2 regions of the Peribacillus sp. QJM3NY_7 genome follow, and region 1 is predicted to be linked to the other one. Evidence: riboswitches for the same ligand, from Rfam matches in the RefSeq annotation. Region 1 holds a riboswitch; the other holds the start of a gene.
What was found. Region 1 has a riboswitch for S-adenosylmethionine ahead of mmuP (S-methylmethionine permease). Riboswitches for the same ligand answer to the same signal wherever they lie in the genome.
Positions count from the first base shown of each region.

Region 2: another riboswitch for S-adenosylmethionine. It lies ahead of metK (methionine adenosyltransferase); the one in region 1 lies ahead of mmuP (S-methylmethionine permease).

Region 1 is NZ_CM149663.1:2,991,822-3,001,716, forward strand. Features, by position in the region: gene AC0VX1_RS14245 (metal-sensitive transcriptional regulator) at 144-407, opposite strand; gene AC0VX1_RS14250 (CoxG family protein) at 575-1,018, opposite strand; partial or broken gene AC0VX1_RS14255 (glycerol-3-phosphate transporter) at 1,487-1,849, shown strand; gene aspA (aspartate ammonia-lyase) at 2,113-3,543, opposite strand; gene AC0VX1_RS14265 (asparaginase) at 3,567-4,556, opposite strand; gene AC0VX1_RS14270 (helix-turn-helix domain-containing protein) at 4,786-5,160, shown strand; gene AC0VX1_RS14275 (hypothetical protein) at 5,620-5,787, opposite strand; gene mmuM (homocysteine S-methyltransferase) at 6,086-7,048, opposite strand; gene mmuP (S-methylmethionine permease) at 7,038-8,432, opposite strand; SAM riboswitch class I at 8,516-8,618, opposite strand; gene AC0VX1_RS14290 (flavin reductase family protein) at 8,853-9,461, opposite strand; gene AC0VX1_RS14295 (alpha/beta hydrolase) at 9,480-9,895, opposite strand, start outside.
Region 2 is NZ_CM149663.1:4,906,932-4,916,826, forward strand. Features, by position in the region: gene mnmM (tRNA 5-(aminomethyl)-2-thiouridylate-methyltransferase MnmM) at 1-407, shown strand, start outside; gene AC0VX1_RS23625 (hypothetical protein) at 755-1,150, shown strand; gene AC0VX1_RS23630 (alpha/beta hydrolase) at 1,214-2,017, opposite strand; gene AC0VX1_RS23635 (gamma carbonic anhydrase) at 2,228-2,746, shown strand; gene metK (methionine adenosyltransferase) at 3,036-4,229, opposite strand; SAM riboswitch class I at 4,393-4,555, opposite strand; gene pckA (phosphoenolpyruvate carboxykinase (ATP)) at 4,974-6,560, shown strand; gene AC0VX1_RS23650 (nucleotide sugar dehydrogenase) at 7,504-8,805, opposite strand; gene AC0VX1_RS23655 (glycosyltransferase) at 8,847-9,895, opposite strand, start outside.

The sequences.
Region 1 (9,895 bases):
AGAGAATTCACAAAAATGGACCTCTTCTTGTAGAGGCCCATTTTAAAAAATACATCCAGCCCGGACACTAAAATTTCTCAGATTGGCCAGGCAGTCTAATAATATTTGTTTTAAAAATTCCAATTTAACAAAAAAATAATCGCTTACCGGCTTTTCACTAATAAATTCACAGCTTCTTTCACTAGCTCTTCGGGATTCTTTTCCCCGGATTCATTAGCCTCCCGGACGCATTCAACAAGATTGGAACTTACTATTACCCCAATCGTCCGATCGATTGCAGATCTGGTTGCAGATAACTGAGTTACTACATCCCTGCAATCTTTATTATCCTCCATCATTTTCAAAATCCCACGAAGCTGTCCTTCAATTCGCTTCACTCTATTTTTAACCTGCTTATCGTACTCCATGTGAGGCCTCCTACCCTGCCTATTACTTATGAATCCTATCCAGATATCCATCATAAAACCCCTTCAGACGAAATGAAGGTTTGATAAAAATCTTACAATTTATAATACATACCACCTAGGTATAATTGTCAAGTGCCAATATCCAATAAAACTCCAATATGTAATTCCTATTTTTGTACAAGGAGACTTTGTGCAACTGCCTCAGAAAACTCGATCGTCATTTGGGGAACGTAGGTTTTTAACAAAGCATTGACGATAGGGGCTTTAGCGCCTTTTGCCGTAATCGCCAGGCAGCCAGTCATTTTAGTCTGTCCAATTCCGCACTCTTCCGCTAAAAAATAGCCATGCCCATCAAATTTTTCATTTAATCCCTTAAGCTTAAATGTTACCTTATCTGGTTCAATCCATTCCATAATATTCACTTCCAGTTTAATTTTCTTCTTCATTAATCCCAAATCGCTTTTAAACTCCCAAATAAGTGTCCGCTCATTTAACATCTCATGATTGATATATCCTGGGACTAGAGGTGCCCAACGATCTATGCTACTTACAAAACCCCATACCGTTTTTTTGGAAACAGGTAATATGATACTATGCACACCTTCTGACAAAGCAGTTCCCCCTTAATCATTCTATTTACATCTTTGTAATGTATGGCTGAACAATACTGAATAGAACGGTACGATTAGAATCTTGAACAAAATTCTCCCGGTGTAAGATATCATTTAAAGATAATAACAGCAAAGAATCGCCCCTGTAAAAAAAGGGACGATCGTTTTTTATTGCTGGGCCTCAGACTTTAGACAAACTCGAACAATATTGAATGCCTACATTTTTTTGAGGGAATGTAAAATATAAGCGTTGATTTCCACTCCAGGCACTCGCTTTCCGCGGGCGGTCCGGGAGCCTCCTCGGCGCTCTTGGCGCCTGTGGGGTTGCTTTTCCCGCCGGAGTCTCGCACCTCCAACTTTGCTTAAAATTTAGATGCAACCCCTTTGGTCTACAAACTCAGACCCAGCTTAATCACTGGGGCTTTTTTTAGGCTAAGATTATTCTTCCGTAACTTTTTCAGTTTCTTCATTTTCTACAATTTAGGAGTATTAATCGCAGTCCTTGTTTATTGGTTTAACCCTGCAGGCAACCCAATGATTGATATTATATCCCTAATTGCGATTTGATTCTTAATTTATGGACCAGTAATGTTAATAGGTCTGCAAGCACTTGATTTAGTTCCTAAAAAAGCTGCAGGCACTGCAGCAGGACTGACTGGCTTATTTGGATATCTAGGTGGATCTGTAGCGGCTAATGCCATTATGGGATTTGTAGTTGACTTTTCAGGCTGTAATGCAGGTTTTACATTAATTACGATTTCTTGTGTACTGGCAGTAGTGGTCTTTGCATGTACTTGGAATGTTCGAGGACAGGAAGTGGTAAAGGGCTAATACAGGCATATTATTGAGCTCAAGTTTCCCCATCCCCCTGGATATATTCTAAGGGGGATGGGTTTTTTACTGTCAGTTAAACCGATCCATGATTAATTGACGCAATATTAAGTTATCTATGGCAAAAAGAAGTTGACGGACGTTTGTGACATACCTTATTGAAATGCATATAAAAAATGACCATGCCTTTAAACCAACGGTCCTAAAGGCATAGTCATTATATCAAAAATCATATAGATTCATGCTTTCTACCAAAATACTGGTTATTGCCGATCAAAAAGAGAAGCCCCCGCTATTCCGGGTTTTGTCATCTCATAAGGATTTAGAATCAGATCCAATTCTTCTTCTGTCAACACATCATATTGTAAACAAAGTTCGCGAACTGATTTCCCTTTCAATATCGCTTCACGGGCAATACGTGAAACCACTTCATACCCAAGGTGCGGATTGACTGCTGTAATCACTCCGACACTTTGTTCGACATAATCTTTTAAATGCTGCTCATTAGCCTCAATGCCTTCCAAACAATAATCTGTAAAGACATTGAAAGCATTGTTCATAATGCTGATTGATTGCAACAAATTGAATACAAGCACTGGCTCCATTACGTTCAACTCTAGTTGTCCCGCTTCTGATGCTAAGCAAATCGTATTATCGTTCCCGATTACTTGGAAAGCGACTTGATTAATTAATTCTGGCATGACTGGATTTACTTTACCTGGCATGATGGATGAACCTGGTTGACGGGCTGGAAGTGTGATTTCTCCTAATCCCGCTCTCGGTCCTGAAGCCATCAAACGTAAATCATTTGCAATTTTAGACATATTCATCATACATACTTTCAATGAAGCTGATACCTCAGTGTATGCATCCGTATTTTGGGTTGCATCTACTAAATGTTCTGCTCCTACAAGCGGCAAGTTACTGATTTCAGCTAAATATGTAACAACGTTTTCAATGTAACGCGGATCTGCGTTCAATCCCGTTCCCACTGCTGTTGCTCCCATATTCACTTCATATAAATGTTGACGTGATTGACTTATTCTTTTTATATCCCGATCCAAAACGCGACTGTAAGCCTCGAATTCTTGACCAAGGCGAATCGGCACTGCGTCTTGAAGATGTGTGCGTCCCATTTTGATAACATGATCAAATTGTTTTGCTTTTTTCTTTAAAACCGTACTCATCTTGGTCATTGTTTGTAACAATTGCTCCAAAAGACGCAGTGTTGATAAATGAATGGCAGTTGGGAATACGTCATTGGTTGATTGAGACATGTTAACATGGCTATTTGGGCTAACATGTACATAATCACCTTTATTGTGTCCCATAAGTTCTAACGCACGGTTGGCAACGATTTCATTAATATTCATATTCATCGATGTCCCCGCACCGCCTTGAATTGGGTCAACGATGAAATATTCATGCCACTTTCCATCGATCACTTCTTCAGAAGCTTTGACGATAGCGCTTCCAATACCATCATATAACCGTTTGGTATCCATATTCGCTAAAGCGGCGGCTTTTTTAATCATGGCCAATGCACGAATCATTTCTTCATTGACTTTGTAACCGGTAATCGGAAAATTTTCCACTGCGCGTAAAGTTTGTATACCATAATAAACATCTGCTGGAATTTCCTTTTCCCCAAGAAAGTCTTTCTCGATTCGGTATGTTTTCTCTTCTATCAACATTTCCTCTTGCCCCTTTGTTTGTTCTAGAATGTAATGTCCTCTGCAATCGGTGTTTCCATCATTTCCTTCACTTTTTTAGGATCCTGCGTCTTCGCTAATATCCACATCAACTTAGGAACGATGGCTTCTGTATTCATATTCCTGGAACGAATGATGACATTCTTGTTCACTTTTCGTCCCACTTCGTAAATATCCATATCTTCCCCTTCTTCTAAGCATTGGGTAGTAATGACAACGGATATTCCACATTGTACTAACTCATTCAATTTCTCTAAAATGTTTCTTCCTTGAAATGGAATACCACCGCTTCCATAACTTTCAATTACGATTCCCCGACACTGATTTTTCAGGAAATCAAAGAATTCAGGCTTAATACCGGGATGCAGCTTGACTAAAGCAACATCAGTACATAGGGAAGCATCCAGCTTAGCTTCCTTATTCTTTGGTGAATGAACTGGCTTTAGATACTCAATTTTATCTTTGAATATGGTCGCAATATAAGGATAGTTAATACTTTCAAACGAATCATAGCTTTTCGTTCTCAATTTAATGGCCCTCGTACCCTGAATGACTCTGCCATCAAAAACAACATATACTCCTCCAATATCTTCACAAGCAAACCGGATCGCATCAGAGATATTCCTTTTGGCATCTGTCTTTTTAAAGGCAATCGGGACCTGAGAACCAGTAATGACGATTGGTTTCCCTAAATCTTGTAACATATATGAGAGCGCAGCAGAAGTGTAAGCCATTGTATCTGTTCCATGGGTAATCACAAAGCCATCGTAATCATGGTAGTGCTTATGGATGGATTGTGCCATTTCTGTCCAATCTTCCGGCTGCATATTTGTACTATCAATATTCATCAAAGGCTTACTATCAATCTGACATAGTAAATCCAATCCCGGTAGGTGGCCTAAAATTTCGTCAGCTTTCATTTCTGGAACAAGTCCATTTTTTCCTTCTAACGATGCAATTGTACCACCTGTAGTAAGCAACATCAACTTCTTCATTTTTGATTTTAACTTTTCCAATATACTACCCCCTAATAAGCCTCCCTGTTTCACTATCATTCTAATATCTCAGATAAGGATGTTTCCGCTGTAAATGTTCATGTAACGCGTACAACACATGTTATTATAGTCATGTTTCATAGTGAAATCAAGCGAAAGTTATTCATTACGCGTACACTTTTTTCAATATGATGTTATAATGGATTTATATAAAAGGAGAGTAATAATAATGATTTTAAATAGATTGACTACATTAAGGAAGTCCAAAAGATGGTCTTTGCAATATACCGCTGACAGGCTCGGAATCGCCAAAAGTACCTATGCCGGTTACGAATCGGGCCACCGCCGCCCTTCATTAGAAACGATTAATTTATTGGCAGGCTTATATGATACCTCAACTGATTACATTCTCGGTCGAGTGGAGTATCAATCTAAGGATATGGATAATGAGTCGCCTCAAGTCATGGAATTAACGGATTTACCAGATATGAAGCTAGCTGTAGATGGAATTTCCCTTTCTGAAGAGGAAACGATTCAATTTATCGCTTTTATTAGAGCTAAACGGGAAGTGGAAATAAATCGCGATAAACAAAATGAAACATAGGCAGACATTGAGTTTAAACTGGTATTTGGTAAAAGAACCGTACTTCTTCAGCAGGTTCTTATACTGCCTGACATGTTCATTATAATTGTAATATACCGCAGCTTTCATCAAATAGGATAGTTCGGTTCGCCCAGTTTGACGGTTGCACGTAATTATTTCTGTGTTTAGAAATTTAAATTTCATTAACTAATATATAGAAGATAGTCGGTTTTTTTAAAAAATCATCCATTTTCATTTTCTGTTGTCCTCTTTAGACTTATTCATTTTCCCTCTTTATCTATTTGCAATGAAAGAAAAAACATGGCAAAGATCATGGTTTCCCCCGGTGAATTAATCAAAAAAGAAGCAACATGAAGTGAGCGTTATGTCTTAATTCATGTGCTTCTATTATTGGAATCCTTAAAGAAATGGAAAATTCCTCAATATAATGTCTCAACAGATATGCTGCATTTCCATATTTTAAGGCATTTCATCTTCTTTTTCCCTATTCTTGAAAGCTTCATGAGTGACAATATCCTCAATCTGTTCATACTGGCGGCTGTGTTCCTTCTCTTCGCTAATTCTATTATTGGGTAAATTTCCTGGATGTCCTTTTTCTTTATGATTAAAATTTTTACCACGACTCATAACTCATTCTCTCCTTTCCATTCATTGTTTGTCTAGTTTTCCCAAGCACGAAAAAAATATGATTTAATTTCTCTTTTTACAGTTTTTGCAAAAGGGTTGGTTTACCTGTAATTTTCAGCTGATCTTGCGCGACTTATTTCTGAAGTGTCAAGAAATTAATTATTCAATCCTTTCAAATTACTCGAATCTGAATAAAGAGCTCAAAAAGAACAGGAACCGCCAGATTCCTGTTCTTTTTGTTTATAGGTTTCCCGACTACTTACATATTTAATAACAATATTTTTGATAACAAAAAAGGCTAGGAGAACGTTACCACGGAAGGTCGCCACTTTCTTGAAATGCCCGCAATATGATGAGGAGCGGTTCTGCAACATCCTCCAATTATATTTGCCCCCGCATGGTGCCAATCTTCAGATTTCACATCGAGCCTATTACATGATTCTGGACCATGCCATGTTTTAGTTTCTGGATTATATGATTCACCGGAATTCGGATAAACGATAATTGGTTTATTCGTGTTTGCACGCAACACCTGTATGGCTTCCGTGATAACTGATACAGGCGCACAGTTGATGCCAATTGCGGCAATTTGCTCACTGTCCCCAAACAATCTGGCACACTCCTCCAGCAATGTGCCGTCACTAATCGCTTTTTCATTTTTCAAAGAAAAGGACAGCCAAGCATAGACTTCTGGATAATCTTTCAATAATGAATGTAATACTTTTGCTTCTTGCAGGGAAGGAATCGTTTCAAATGCTAAAATGTCAGCTCCTGCTTCAATCAAAGCTGATATTCGTGAGCGATGAAATGCCGCCAAAGTTTCATCTGAAACACCATAATTCCCGACATACTCTGAACCATCTGCAAGATAAGCCCCATAAGGTCCAACTGATGCAGCAACCAATGGCTTAGGTCTAATCGTTTGAAATTCTTCCTTCCAAAATTCATCTCTTGCTTTTCTTGCTAGTAAAACCGTTTTCCTGATTAGATCCAATGCCTCTTTTTCTTGTATTCCGCGGAGGGCGAAACCTTCAACCGTTGCTTGATAGCTTGCCGTTATCGAACAGTCAGCACCAGCTCGAAAGTAGTCAGAGTGCACCTGGTAAATCACTTCTGGATTTTCAAGTAATACACGTGCAGACCACAGGGGATCGTCCAAATCACACCCATGACTTTCAAGCTCTGTAGCTAAAGCTCCGTCCAAAATCATAACTGAATGACCTTGTAAAATTTCTTCAATTGGGTTAATTTTATTTTTCATGGTCTACTCCTCTTTTCTTTATGGTTTGTGTCAGATAATAACTTCCATAGCAAAACAAAATAAACGGAATGCCACAATATAGTGCTATTCTTTGTGTAGGATCAAATGCAATTCCTATGCAAGAAGCAAGACATAGCATAAATGAAACGATTGGTACGAATGGATATAATGGTGTATGATAAGCCAAATCATTAACTGAGTTTCCTTCGTTTATATATCGTCTGCGAAATAGAAACTGTGACGCGCTAATACTCATCCAAACTATAACCACGGCTAGTCCAGAAATGGATACAAGCACTATATATACAGTATCCGGCGCAATAATACTCGAGAAAAGTGCTAAAACACCGCCCAGCATACTGAAAAGGACTGCATTCAAGGGAACACCCCGTTTTGTCAATTTTGCAAATATTGGTGAAATAGTTTTCTTATCTGCAAGTGACCAAAGCATCCTGGATGAGGCATATAGTCCTGAGTTCGCAGCAGACAAAATGGCAGTTAATATAACAAAGTTCATAATATCCGCTGCATATGGCACTCCAATTCGTTCTAGAACGGCAACAAAGGGGCTCTCTAATACGCTTGCATCCGAAACAGGCAATAATGCGGATAAAACAACGATGGTACCTACAAAAAAGATAATCAATCTCCATAATGTCATACGGATTGCCTTTGGAATCGTTTTTTCCGGATTCACAGTTTCTCCAGCTGCAACTCCGATCAATTCAGTTCCAGAAAATGCAAAATTCACCGCGAGCATCGTCATTAGAATGGCAAAAGCACCATTTGGAAATAAACCTGCACTTGTAACATTGGAAAATAACGGAGCTGATTGTGCGTTAATCATTGGAATGAAACCTATCATTGCCGCAGCTCCCAGAATAATGAATATTACAATAGCAAATACCTTTATAGACGCAAACCAGAATTCGGATTCAGCGAAAAACTTAACGGTCCACGCATTTAATGCCAAAACCAAAATGGCAAATAGAGCACTCCATATCCAGACACTGATTGATGGAAACCATCGCTGCATCAACAATCCTGCAGCCGTGAATTCCGAACCTAGTGCAACAGTCCAGGTTAGCCAATACAACCAGGCTACTGTATATCCTGTCCCTGGTCCGATGTATTTGGTTGCGTAACTATGAAACGCACCAGTCTCGGGCATATGCACTGATAGTTCACCTAGACATAGCATGACTAGATAAACCACTAATGCACCAATCAGATACGAAAGGATGGTTCCGAACGGACCAGCCTGTTGAATCGTATAACCCGAACTTAAGAATAAACCAGTTCCAATCACCCCGCCAAGCGATAGCATTATTATATGCCGTGCTTGCATTTGCCTTTGAAAATCATGCTTCCTTTTGTTATCCATTCTTACTCTCCTTAATCTTGCATCCAGAAAAAACGAAAACGCACTCTAAAAAAGAGTGCGTTACTGACAAATAAACACGTACGGTCTTATCTATCAAGGTTTCACCCCCTGGAATTAGCACAGTGTCTTTGTAGACCTGTTGCTGAGGTTTCATAGGGCCAGTCCCTCCACCTCTCTGGATAAGAAATTATTTTTTTATAACTTTATCAATCTATGAAAAATTTGTCAAGTTTTGTTTCGGAATGTTAAGACTTCCTTTAAATGCTAACGATCATGGCGTCTGCGGCATTAATATTAAAAGGTTGCTTATTTTTGGAACAGGCGCTAAGCATATTATAATGGCAAATAAAACTAACCGGGGTCATGTTGGTCTTAAAAATGGCAACATCTTAAAAGATGTCGCCATTTTTTTCTTTTTCCTTAAGGACGTTCTATTTCAAATAATTCCCCTAGTTTTGTATAAGTATGACCTGCTAATCTTGCTACAGGTTTTAGCCCATTCGGGTCAATACGGCCATTATGGTAAATATCTTGCTCTATATGATAGCAGACTATTTTCCCTATCAGTAAATCACAACCAGGTTCATTCTTGGAACCTGCCAATGGAATCGATTGCTCTAATGTACATTCAAAACGCACCTTCGCTTCTTCCAATCCTGGTACGGATACCCTATCACTAACAGCCAGCGTGAAATTAGTAAGACCCAATTCACTTTCTTCAGATGGGAGTTCCTTGGCCGTTCGATTTGCATCAGCAACATTATTTTCGTCAGTGATATGAACAACGAACTCACCTGTTTGAATTGCATTTCGGGCTGTATCCTTTGAAACTCCTTCTTTCCGTTGAACAGAAATGGAAATCATCGGAGGATTTGAACTGACTATGTTAAAAAAGCTGAACGGCGCTATATTGATTGTACCGGTTTCGGATTGTGTCGTAACCAGCGCTATAGGTCTCGGTATAATGCTTCCAGTCAAAAACTTATAATTATCCCGTTCAGTCAGACTTTCAGGGTTAACAGAAATCATCTTCATTCCCTCTCATTCTTATAAAAAGTTCTTTTGAAACCATGAACCTGCTGCATCAACCTCTGAACGTGTCAACTGATGACCATAATTTTCCCATTGAACTTCAACTGTTGCGCCAGCTTGCTGTAAAAGTTGATTAAGTTCTTCAGTTTCTTCTGCCGGGCAAATCGGATCGTTTTTACCTGCAGCTATAAATACAGGTATATCTGAAAGGGACGGCAAAGCAATCCCTCGTCTTGGAACCATTGGATGATGAAGAATCGCTCCTTGTAAGGCCCCCTCGTAATGGAACAGCAAACTTGCCGCTATATTTGCACCATTGGAATAACCTAATGCCACCACTCTGTCACGGTCGAAGTCATATTTTCCGGACGCTGATTCCAAGAAGTCATAAAGCTCCTTCGTTCGGAAAATCAAATCCTCTTCATCAAAAA
Region 2 (9,895 bases), 1.9 Mb from region 1:
AAGCGATCGAAACCACAATGGCAAAACTGAACGCCGAGAATTTACAAGAGCACTGCACCCTCATTCACGATGGGCATGAACATTTAAGCAAATATATCAGGAAAGAACATTCCGGAAAGGTCACAGGCGCCATCTTCAACCTGGGCTACCTACCTGGCGGAGACAAATCAATCATCACCCAAGCCGAGACGACGATATCAGCCATTGAACAGCTGTTCGAACTGCTGGCGCCTGAAGGCATCATCATCCTCGTCATATACCATGGTCATCCAGGGGGATCGGCAGAACGGGATGCATTGATGGATTATGTAGAGAACTTCCCTCAACAGAAAGCCCATATCCTGAGATACGGGTTCATCAACCAAGCAAACAATCCGCCATTCATTGTCGCGATTGAAAAGAGATGATAAATCTGGCACCGTTCTATTCGAACGGTGTTCATTTGTAGACAAAAGCGGTTTTATCTAATTTTTGATTAGAGCGAGTGTGCAAGACTCCACACGAAACGCGTCCAGGGGAGACCCCGCAGGCGCTGGACCGCCCGCGGAAAGCGAGTGCCTAGAGTGGAAAACGCTCGTGATTTTACAAACCCTCATAAAAACTGTAGACAAACATCTACAGTCTGAACACCGTTCTATAAGAATTGTGTTTTTTCAATCCGAACTCGCAGGCAGCAGAATTACCAATCTTAACTTTTTGAATTTTTCGTCTTTAATGATTATAATGATAGAAAATAGATAAGAGGGTGCAGAAAATGGAACATTTGCCTACTTCATTACTGACGGATATATTGACTGAAAAAATCAAAAGGGATTCAAGCGAGCAATACGGGGATTTTGTCAGCTCGCTCAACTCGTTGACAGAAGAACAAAAAACCATGGAGGGCCTCAAACAATTTGACCATCATTTTGATAAGTTCCTGCCACAGCTCGATTTAATGATTTCCACCCAAAACCATGAAGCGATCATGAATATGAAAGCGACGCTTTTAGACCTATTCGCCAATGACTTGACCTTCAAATCCATTTATCTCCTATCCACTGCATTATCCAACAAAAAGGAACTTCCTCATTTGAACCAATTTATGTACCCGGTTACTTTCTGGGCACCGGTCATCAAGTCGAACGAATTGCTTAAAAACGCAGGCTGATCCAAAAAAACTGCCGAAGGCTAACTTCGGCAGTTTTTCATTTATCCTGAAGTATGTACGGAATCAAACGACATACCCTAATATCTTTAAACGGTTTTCAACAAAACTCAGCGCATATTGAAATACATCATCACGCTCCGGTTCATTGAAGATTTCATGATAAAGCTTCGGCCATTCCTTATATTGCTTTTCACTGGCCAAATTATAATTGAACCACTCACGAACCGCCTTCTTGTTCACGATTCGGTCATCTCCGCCCTGCATCACCAAAAGCGGAACATCCTGAAATTCAGGAATCTCTTCAAAAGCATCCTTCATAGCCTGTGCAAGCTCGCGATACCAGCGAACCGAAACCTTTGTGATATATAAGGTATCGTTTCTATCGGATTCACGAATTTCCGCACTTCTCGTCGCCATTTCAGGTGTCAATCCGGAATCCACCCTGAACTGAGGCATAACGATGTTCAAACCATGCGAGAGCATTGTAAGGAACTTCCGCGGCTTCGTCACGAGGCCCAAGCAAGGAGAAGAAAGAATCACCCCTGCAATGTCCCATTCCTCTTCCTGAAGAAGGCGTATCGAAATCAAACCGCCCATGCTGTGTCCAAGTAAAAAGACCGGCAACGAATATTCATAAGCCTCTTCTATCCAGCTTTTCACTTCGTCCAAATACTCATCAAAGGAATCGATATGTCCCCGGTAGGCGCGAGTAGTCATACCCTGCCCAGGAAGGTCGCCCATGACGACATGGTATCCAGCTGAAAGCCACATTTGTGTTATCCACTTATAACGCCCGTGATGTTCCATTGCCCCATGAATGATGACAATGACGCCCTTTGCGTCTCCTTCTGTCTCCCATTTCCACATTCGAAATCCCCCTTTCACTTTTCACTTGTTGTGTACGATCCATGATAGTTGAAATAATATATATAAATTATAACCATATTCGTGATTTTCGACAAAAAAGAAATCTAACAAGTTGTACATTGCTATTATAAATAGCCAAGTGTATTTGCATACGGTATATTAAAATAATACATAAAAACATTCACTTCGGAAAGGAAATGATTGAAAATGATTATTTATCCGTATAAAGGCAAAGAACCTGAAATTGCTGAAAGCGCTTATATTGCTGAAAATGCTGTCGTCACAGGTGATGTCAAAATTGGCGACGAAACATCAATCTGGTTCAATTCCGTCATTCGCGGTGATGTATCCCCAACCATCATCGGAAAAAAAGTCAGTATACAGGATAACAGCATCCTGCACCAAAGCCCAAATAATCCATTGATCATCGAGGATGAAGTAACCATTGGACATCAGGTCATATTACATAGCTGTAAAATCCGCAAAGGAGCTTTAATTGGCATGGGATCGATCGTACTTGATGAAGCCGAAATCGGCGAAGGGGCTTTCATCGGTGCCGGCAGTCTCGTTCCCCAAGGCAAAGTCATTCCACCGAATATGTTGGCATTCGGACGTCCAGCTAAAGTCATCCGTGAAATCAATGAAGAAGATCGTCAGGATATGGAACGCATCGTACGCGAATACGCCGAAAAAGGCCAATACTATAAAACGGCGGAACGAATAAAGTAACGCACGTTCACTTGACTGAAAATTACGAGTACGTGAACGCAACTCACGAGTATTTCGCTGAAACTCACGAGTATTTGCTCCAAATTCACGAGTATTTCGCTAAAACTCACGAGTATTTGCTCCAAATTCACGAGTATTGCTCCAAACTTACGAGTAAATCGCTCTAGCTCACGAGTATGGCCCTTAAAGTTTAATTTCTTTGGGATTTCTTGAATTATTCCCGCAGACGGCTAAGTTAATCCATAAAAAAGGTGCCCCGCAAATAACGGGACACCTTTTTTTATATGAATTACGCTTGTGCTTTTAATGTTTCTGCTTTGTCCGTGCGTTCCCATGGAAGATCGACATCTGTACGGCCGAAGTGTCCGTATGCAGCTGTTTGTTTGTAGATTGGGCGACGAAGGTCAAGCATTTTGATGATACCAGCTGGACGAAGGTCGAAGTTTGCGCGAACTAGGTCAACAAGGACTTCTTCGCTAACTGTACCAGTTCCGAACGTATCAATGGAGATCGATACAGGCTCTGCCACACCAATTGCGTATGCCAATTGAACTTCCGCTTTATCGGCAAGGCCGGCTGCCACGATGTTTTTCGCAACGTAACGTGCAGCGTATGCAGCAGAACGGTCAACTTTAGTAGCATCCTTACCAGAGAATGCACCGCCGCCGTGACGAGCGTATCCGCCGTAAGTATCAACGATGATTTTACGTCCAGTAAGACCAGCATCCCCTTGAGGTCCGCCGATTACGAAACGGCCAGTCGGGTTGATGAAGTACTTAGTATCTGCATCGATCAACTCGGCTGGAACGACAGCTTTGATCACATGTTCTTTTAGATCGGCTTGAATTTGTTCAAGCGTAATTTCTGCATCATGCTGTGTAGAGATGACGATTGTATCTACACGTACAGGACGGTTATTCTCATCATATTCCACGGTTACCTGTGTTTTACCATCAGGGCGTAGGTAAGCAAGAGTTTCATCTTTACGAACTTGAGCCAAGCGGAATGAAAGTTTATGCGCCAATGAAATCGGAAGCGGCATAAGCTCTTCTGTTTCATTACAAGCGAATCCGAACATAAGACCTTGGTCCCCTGCACCGATTGCATCGATTTCTTCATCTGACATGTTTCCTTCACGAGCTTCCAATGCTTTATCGACACCAGCTGCGATATCGGCAGACTGCTCATCAATGGAACTCAAAACGGCACAAGTTTCAGCATCGAAACCGTATTTCGCACGTGTATAGCCAATTCCTTTAACCGTATCACGAACGATACGCGGGATATCCACGTAAGCGGACGTTGTAATTTCACCAGCAACAAGTACAAGACCTGTAGTTACACTAGTTTCACACGCAACACGTGCATTTGCATCCTTAGCTAGGATAGCATCTAAAATGGAATCTGAAATCTGATCACAAATTTTGTCCGGATGGCCCTCTGTAACAGATTCAGAAGTAAATAGACGTTTCTTTGACATCATATTTCCTCCTTGGAAGTTAGTATGTTGTAGGCATAAGCCTGATTTTTACGGAACTCGTTTCCCTCATTAGTTTCAACTATAGACACAGAATTACTTATAAAAAACACAAAAACCTTCCCTGGCAAATGAGGAAAGGTTTAAAATTCTGTCTTCTATCCTTTCACTCTTATCGTTCAAGGGTTTTTTACCTTGCTCAGGTTAGCACCATCACCACTATTCCTTGAAGACCTTCGCTTTATTTTCGGCGATCGATCTTGGAGTCAAGTTCAATATGGCAGGTTGCTGGGTTTCAAAGGGCCTGTCCCTCCACCAACTCGGGATAAGAGAATCCGTACAATTTAAGATATTATCGTATCTGGCTGGAACTTGTCAATGCTTTTCTAAAAAGAACATTTCCACCCAGAATGGCGTTCATTTGAAAAAACATGTTGATACTAAGTCCTAGAGGGGTTTACAACGCAAAATACGAATAGGAATATTGTAAATTTCCATTAATAATAAAGTATTGAACATCGAAAAGGAACGACACCCTGACTTTCCTATTACTTACTTACTTCCTATTTAAATAAATTTTTCCTCATGAAAGTATATGCGATCATCCTGACTCGGTTCCTGCCGGATTAAAATGATTAATGCGGCTAGCTGAAAATAATCACAAATTAAAAGAAATAGTATAGACTAATTAAATGAATGTGTTATACTAATTGTAATCTAAAAACTCAAACAAAGGAAGGTACCTCATATATGAATTCTGTAGATGTTTCTAATGAGTTACACCAATTATTAACAGGAAACAATGTGCAAACTCAACTATCAGTTCCTCAATTGGTCGAAAAAGTACTAAGCAGAAATGAAGGCGTTTTAACATCAACCGGCGCGGTAAAAGCTGAAACTGGCAAATATACTGGTCGTTCACCTAAAGATAAATATATCGTGGAAGAAGCATCAGTTAAAGATAAAATCGATTGGGGTCCAGTGAACCGGCCGATTTCCGAAGATGTGTTCAATAAACTATATAATAAAGTAGTTGACTACCTAAAAGCAAAAGAAGAGATTTTTGTTTTTAAAGGTTTCGCTGGTGCAGACGAATCATCACGTCTTCCCATCCGTGTTGTTAATGAATATGCTTGGCATAACCTTTTCGCCCATACTTTGTTCATCCGTCCAAACGAAGAGGAACTGAGAGGTCACGAAGCTGAATTCACGATCGTTTCTGCACCTAACTTCAAAGCGGACCCAGAAGTGGACGGAACTACATCCGAAACGTTCATCATCGTATCATTTGAACGCCGTACGATCCTGATCGGCGGAACGGAATATGCAGGAGAAATGAAAAAATCGATCTTCTCGATCATGAACTACTTACTTCCAGAGGCTGGAATCCTTCCAATGCATTGCTCTGCCAACGTAGGACGTGAAGGGGACGTCGCTTTATTCTTCGGACTGTCCGGTACGGGCAAAACAACTTTATCAGCAGACACTAGCCGTAAATTGATTGGCGATGATGAGCACGGCTGGTCTTCTAACGGCGTATTCAACATCGAAGGCGGCTGCTATGCAAAAACGATCAACCTTTCTCGTGAAAAAGAACCGCAAATTTTCGATGCAATCCGTTTTGGTGCTGTATTGGAAAATGTTGTTGTTGACCCGGATACGCGTGAAGCAAACTATGATGACAGTTCATTGACTGAAAACACTCGTGCTGCTTACCAAATGCAAGCAATCGATAACATCGTGAACCCAAGTATTGCAGGACATCCAAATACAATCATTTTCTTAACGGCTGATGCTTCAGGCGTTCTGCCTCCAATCAGCAAGCTTTCCAAAGAACAGGCAATGTTCCACTTCCTAAGCGGATACACTAGTAAATTGGCTGGTACTGAAAGAGGCGTAACTTCACCGGAAGCTACATTCTCCACTTGCTTCGGTTCACCATTCTTACCGCTTCCAGCTACACGCTATGCTGAGATGCTTGGTGATAAAATTGACGAGCACAATGCAAAGGTATACCTTGTCAACACAGGATGGACTGGCGGTGCATACGGAACTGGAAGCCGTATGAAACTTGCTTACACCCGTGCAATGGTACAAGCGGCGCTTGAAGGTGAATTAGCGAACATCGAAACGATCAAAGATGATATCTTCGGTTTGGATATCCCGCTTCATGTTCCTGGTGTTCCTGATGAAGTGCTTCAACCAATCAAGACTTGGGCAGATCCTGCCGCTTATAAAGAAGCAGCAACAGACCTTGCCGCACAATTCCGTGCAAACTTCAAGAAATTCAAAAGCGTTCCAAGTGAAATTGAAGAACTTGGCGGCCCGACAGCTTAATAAATTGTACACAAAAGGACCAAGCTCTTGCTTGGTCCTTTCAGTTTGTCGGTAAGAAACGTCACTTCCCGAACCATGATTATGGATTACTTTATTAAGTGCCATAGAAAGGGAAATACCTCGTCTACTGTCGAATAAAGTACCAAGTAACCCGAAATACGGCATCTTCGCTCGAACTTACTGCCTTACACCCGAATACGCGTCTACCGTCGAATTCACTGCCTTTCAGCTCGAAATACGCCATCTACCGTCGAATTCACTGCCTTTCAGCTCGAAATTCGCCATCTGTGGTCGAAATACTGCCTTATAGCACGAAATAAGGCTCTTTCAGTCGAATTCACTGCCTTACAGCTCGAAATTCACCATCTGTGGTCGAAATACTGCCTTATAGCACGAAATACGGCATCTTCGCTCGAACTTACTGCCTTACACCCGAATACGCGTCTACCATCGAATTCACTGCCTTTCAGCTCGAAATACGCCATCTGTGGTCGAATTTACTGCCTTATAGCCCGAAATACGGCTCTTTCAGTCGAATTTACTACCTTACAGCTCGAAATTCGCCATCTGTGGTCGAAATACTGCCTTATAGCACGAAATACGGCATCTTCGCTCGAACTTACTGCATGCCTTACACCCGAATACGCGTCTACCGTCGAATTCACTGCCTTTCAGCTCGAAATTCGCCATCTGTGGTCGAATTTACTGCCTTATAACCCGAAATATGGCGGCTGCGCTCGAATAATTGGCTAGCCGAGACTCTCCTAGGATGCTTGCGGTGAGGAGGCTTGACGTACAGGAAGCGGATCTGAAAACAACTGGATCGTTTCCACGTTCTGAAAGGGCCTCGTTCTTGCATGGTCCTTTTTTTCAGTGGAAAAAGGGCACTGTGATAGTCAGTGCCCCCTTAATCGTTATTCCATTATCGATGTTGTCCAAGTTTTTAGATGATCGCTTTATTCCTGTCTTTTTTCATGGACACCGTTTTGTATTGATATATATTGCCCAGGTTGGCCACCGGGATATCTGTTTTCGTTGCATCAATGCAATTGCGTGTATCTAGAACTAATTTATTGCTCATGAGATTCGATAGCTTATCATAATCCATCTGTTTAAATTCATCATGGTCAGTCAGGATAAGTATCAAGTCGGCATCAATTACAGCGTCTTCCACTGATACGACTGGCATCTTTCCAGATTTGACATGCGGGTCATGCAAGGCTACATCCATGTTTTCCATCCCCATCAAGATATTGACGACATCAATGGCGGGACTTTCACGAATATCATCTACATTTCCTTTGTATGCTAGACCGAAAACAGCTACTTTTGGCTTCCGGATCCCCTCTAGCATCATCCTTACGGAATTAACGATGTAATAAGGCATCGATACGTTGGTATCACGGGCCAATTTAATGATTCTCGCATACTCTGGCGCCTTTGCAACGACGAAATACGGATCGACCGCTAAACAATGGCCGCCAACTCCCGGTCCTGGTTGGTGTATATTGACACGAGGGTGTTTGTTTGCCATCGATATGACATCCAAAACATTGATGTCCAGCTCGAAACAGATTTTCGTCAGCTCATTCGCAAGGGCGATATTTACATCCCTGAAGGTGTTTTCCATCAGTTTGGACATTTCAGCAGTTTTCGCATCGGTCTGAATGATCTCCCCTTGAACGAAGGTTTTGTAAACAAGACTTCCTTTATATGAGCATGTTTCGGTGATGCCCCCGACGATACGGTTATTATGAACCAACTCTTCAAGAATCCTTCCAGGTAAAACGCGTTCCGGACAATGTACGAGGAAAATGTCTTTTCCGATGGTAAGGCCCGTCCTCTCGATCATCGGTTTAATATGATCATCCATGCTTCTTGGCGCTATCGTCGATTCGATAATGATGACATTTCCTTTTTTGATAAAAGGAAGAATGTTTGAGGTTGCATCCATGACATGTGTTAAATCACAGGATTGGTGCATGTCCTTTTTATTTGGGGTAGGCACCGCGATGATGAACACATCCGCATGTTCCGGGCTTAACGCAGCTCGGAACTTATTGGAAGCAATCACTTCTTCTAATACCTCATCCAATCCAGGTTCTTCGATATGGAGCCTGCCGCTATTCAAATTGGAAATAATTTCAGGATGGATATCCACGCCGACAACATCGACACCGTATTTCGCAAACATTAAAGAAGTTGGAAGTCCTATATAACCTAGTCCGATTGTACAAAGTTTCATATAAACCACTCCTATCTATTTTTCTGCTGCACTCAAATTTGTTAGGCTGTTTGATAGATTTCGATAAAGATTTCCTTCTCTTGTTTCCAATTGTATTTTTGTCGCGCCTTCAGGCAGTTTTGGCTCATTTCCGCCCTTTTTTCAGGATGCTTCAATAAGTAATTGACACCTTCGGCAATTGATTTTGGATCATGCGAATCGACACATACACCGATTTTTTCCGTATCGACAACCTTTTGAATTTCAGGAAAGCTGCAGGCAACCACTGGCACACCGCTCATCATGTATTCAAACAATTTATTTGAAGAAGCGGAGTAGTGATTAAAGCAGACATTATTCAATATCTGAAAACCTAAATACGCATTTTTTGTATAATGGAGCAGCTCGTCGACCGGAACCTTCGGCAGGAACTTCACACGATGCTCCAGATTCATGTCGCTCACTTTCTTCATTAATTCGTCCTTGATCCTTCCATCCCCGATAAAAACTACCGTTCCGCCCTCGATCATCGGTACAGCATCAACCAATTGCTCTAACCCTCTTCCCATTTGAACGCCGCCTTGGTATAACAATATCGGTTCATTCTCTGGCAAATCGAGCAGCTCATGCAAATTCACGGCCGTACTTTCCTCCGGATTGGTTGGAATCGGGTAGTTATGGACCACCTTGGGATACAGACCATATAAGTCTTCGTTATACTTAGCTCTCGTATGGTTTTCGGCGATCATTTCATCGACGAACATTAATAGGAATTTCTCCATCATCCCGTAAATTCGGCTATTATATCCCGTTCTGCTCGTTTGAACTTCATGCGAGTCATAAATAAGCTTTTTCCTTCTCAGCCATTTACTGCTGATCGCTCCCTGCATGAGCGTATTCAAGTCATTTGAATGATAGAAATCATATTTCCTTTTCCGGCCATGATAGATCATTTGACCAAAAATGTAACTCCTCGTTAATAGTGTCGGCAGCTTCGTTTTCGTGATGAACAGGGTGCCCAGCGCAAGGAGTCCAAATGCACCGAACAGTATTCCCGACCCCACCCAGCCGTTGATCAAGTTCAAATTCCACAACGTATTCCAGATCACTA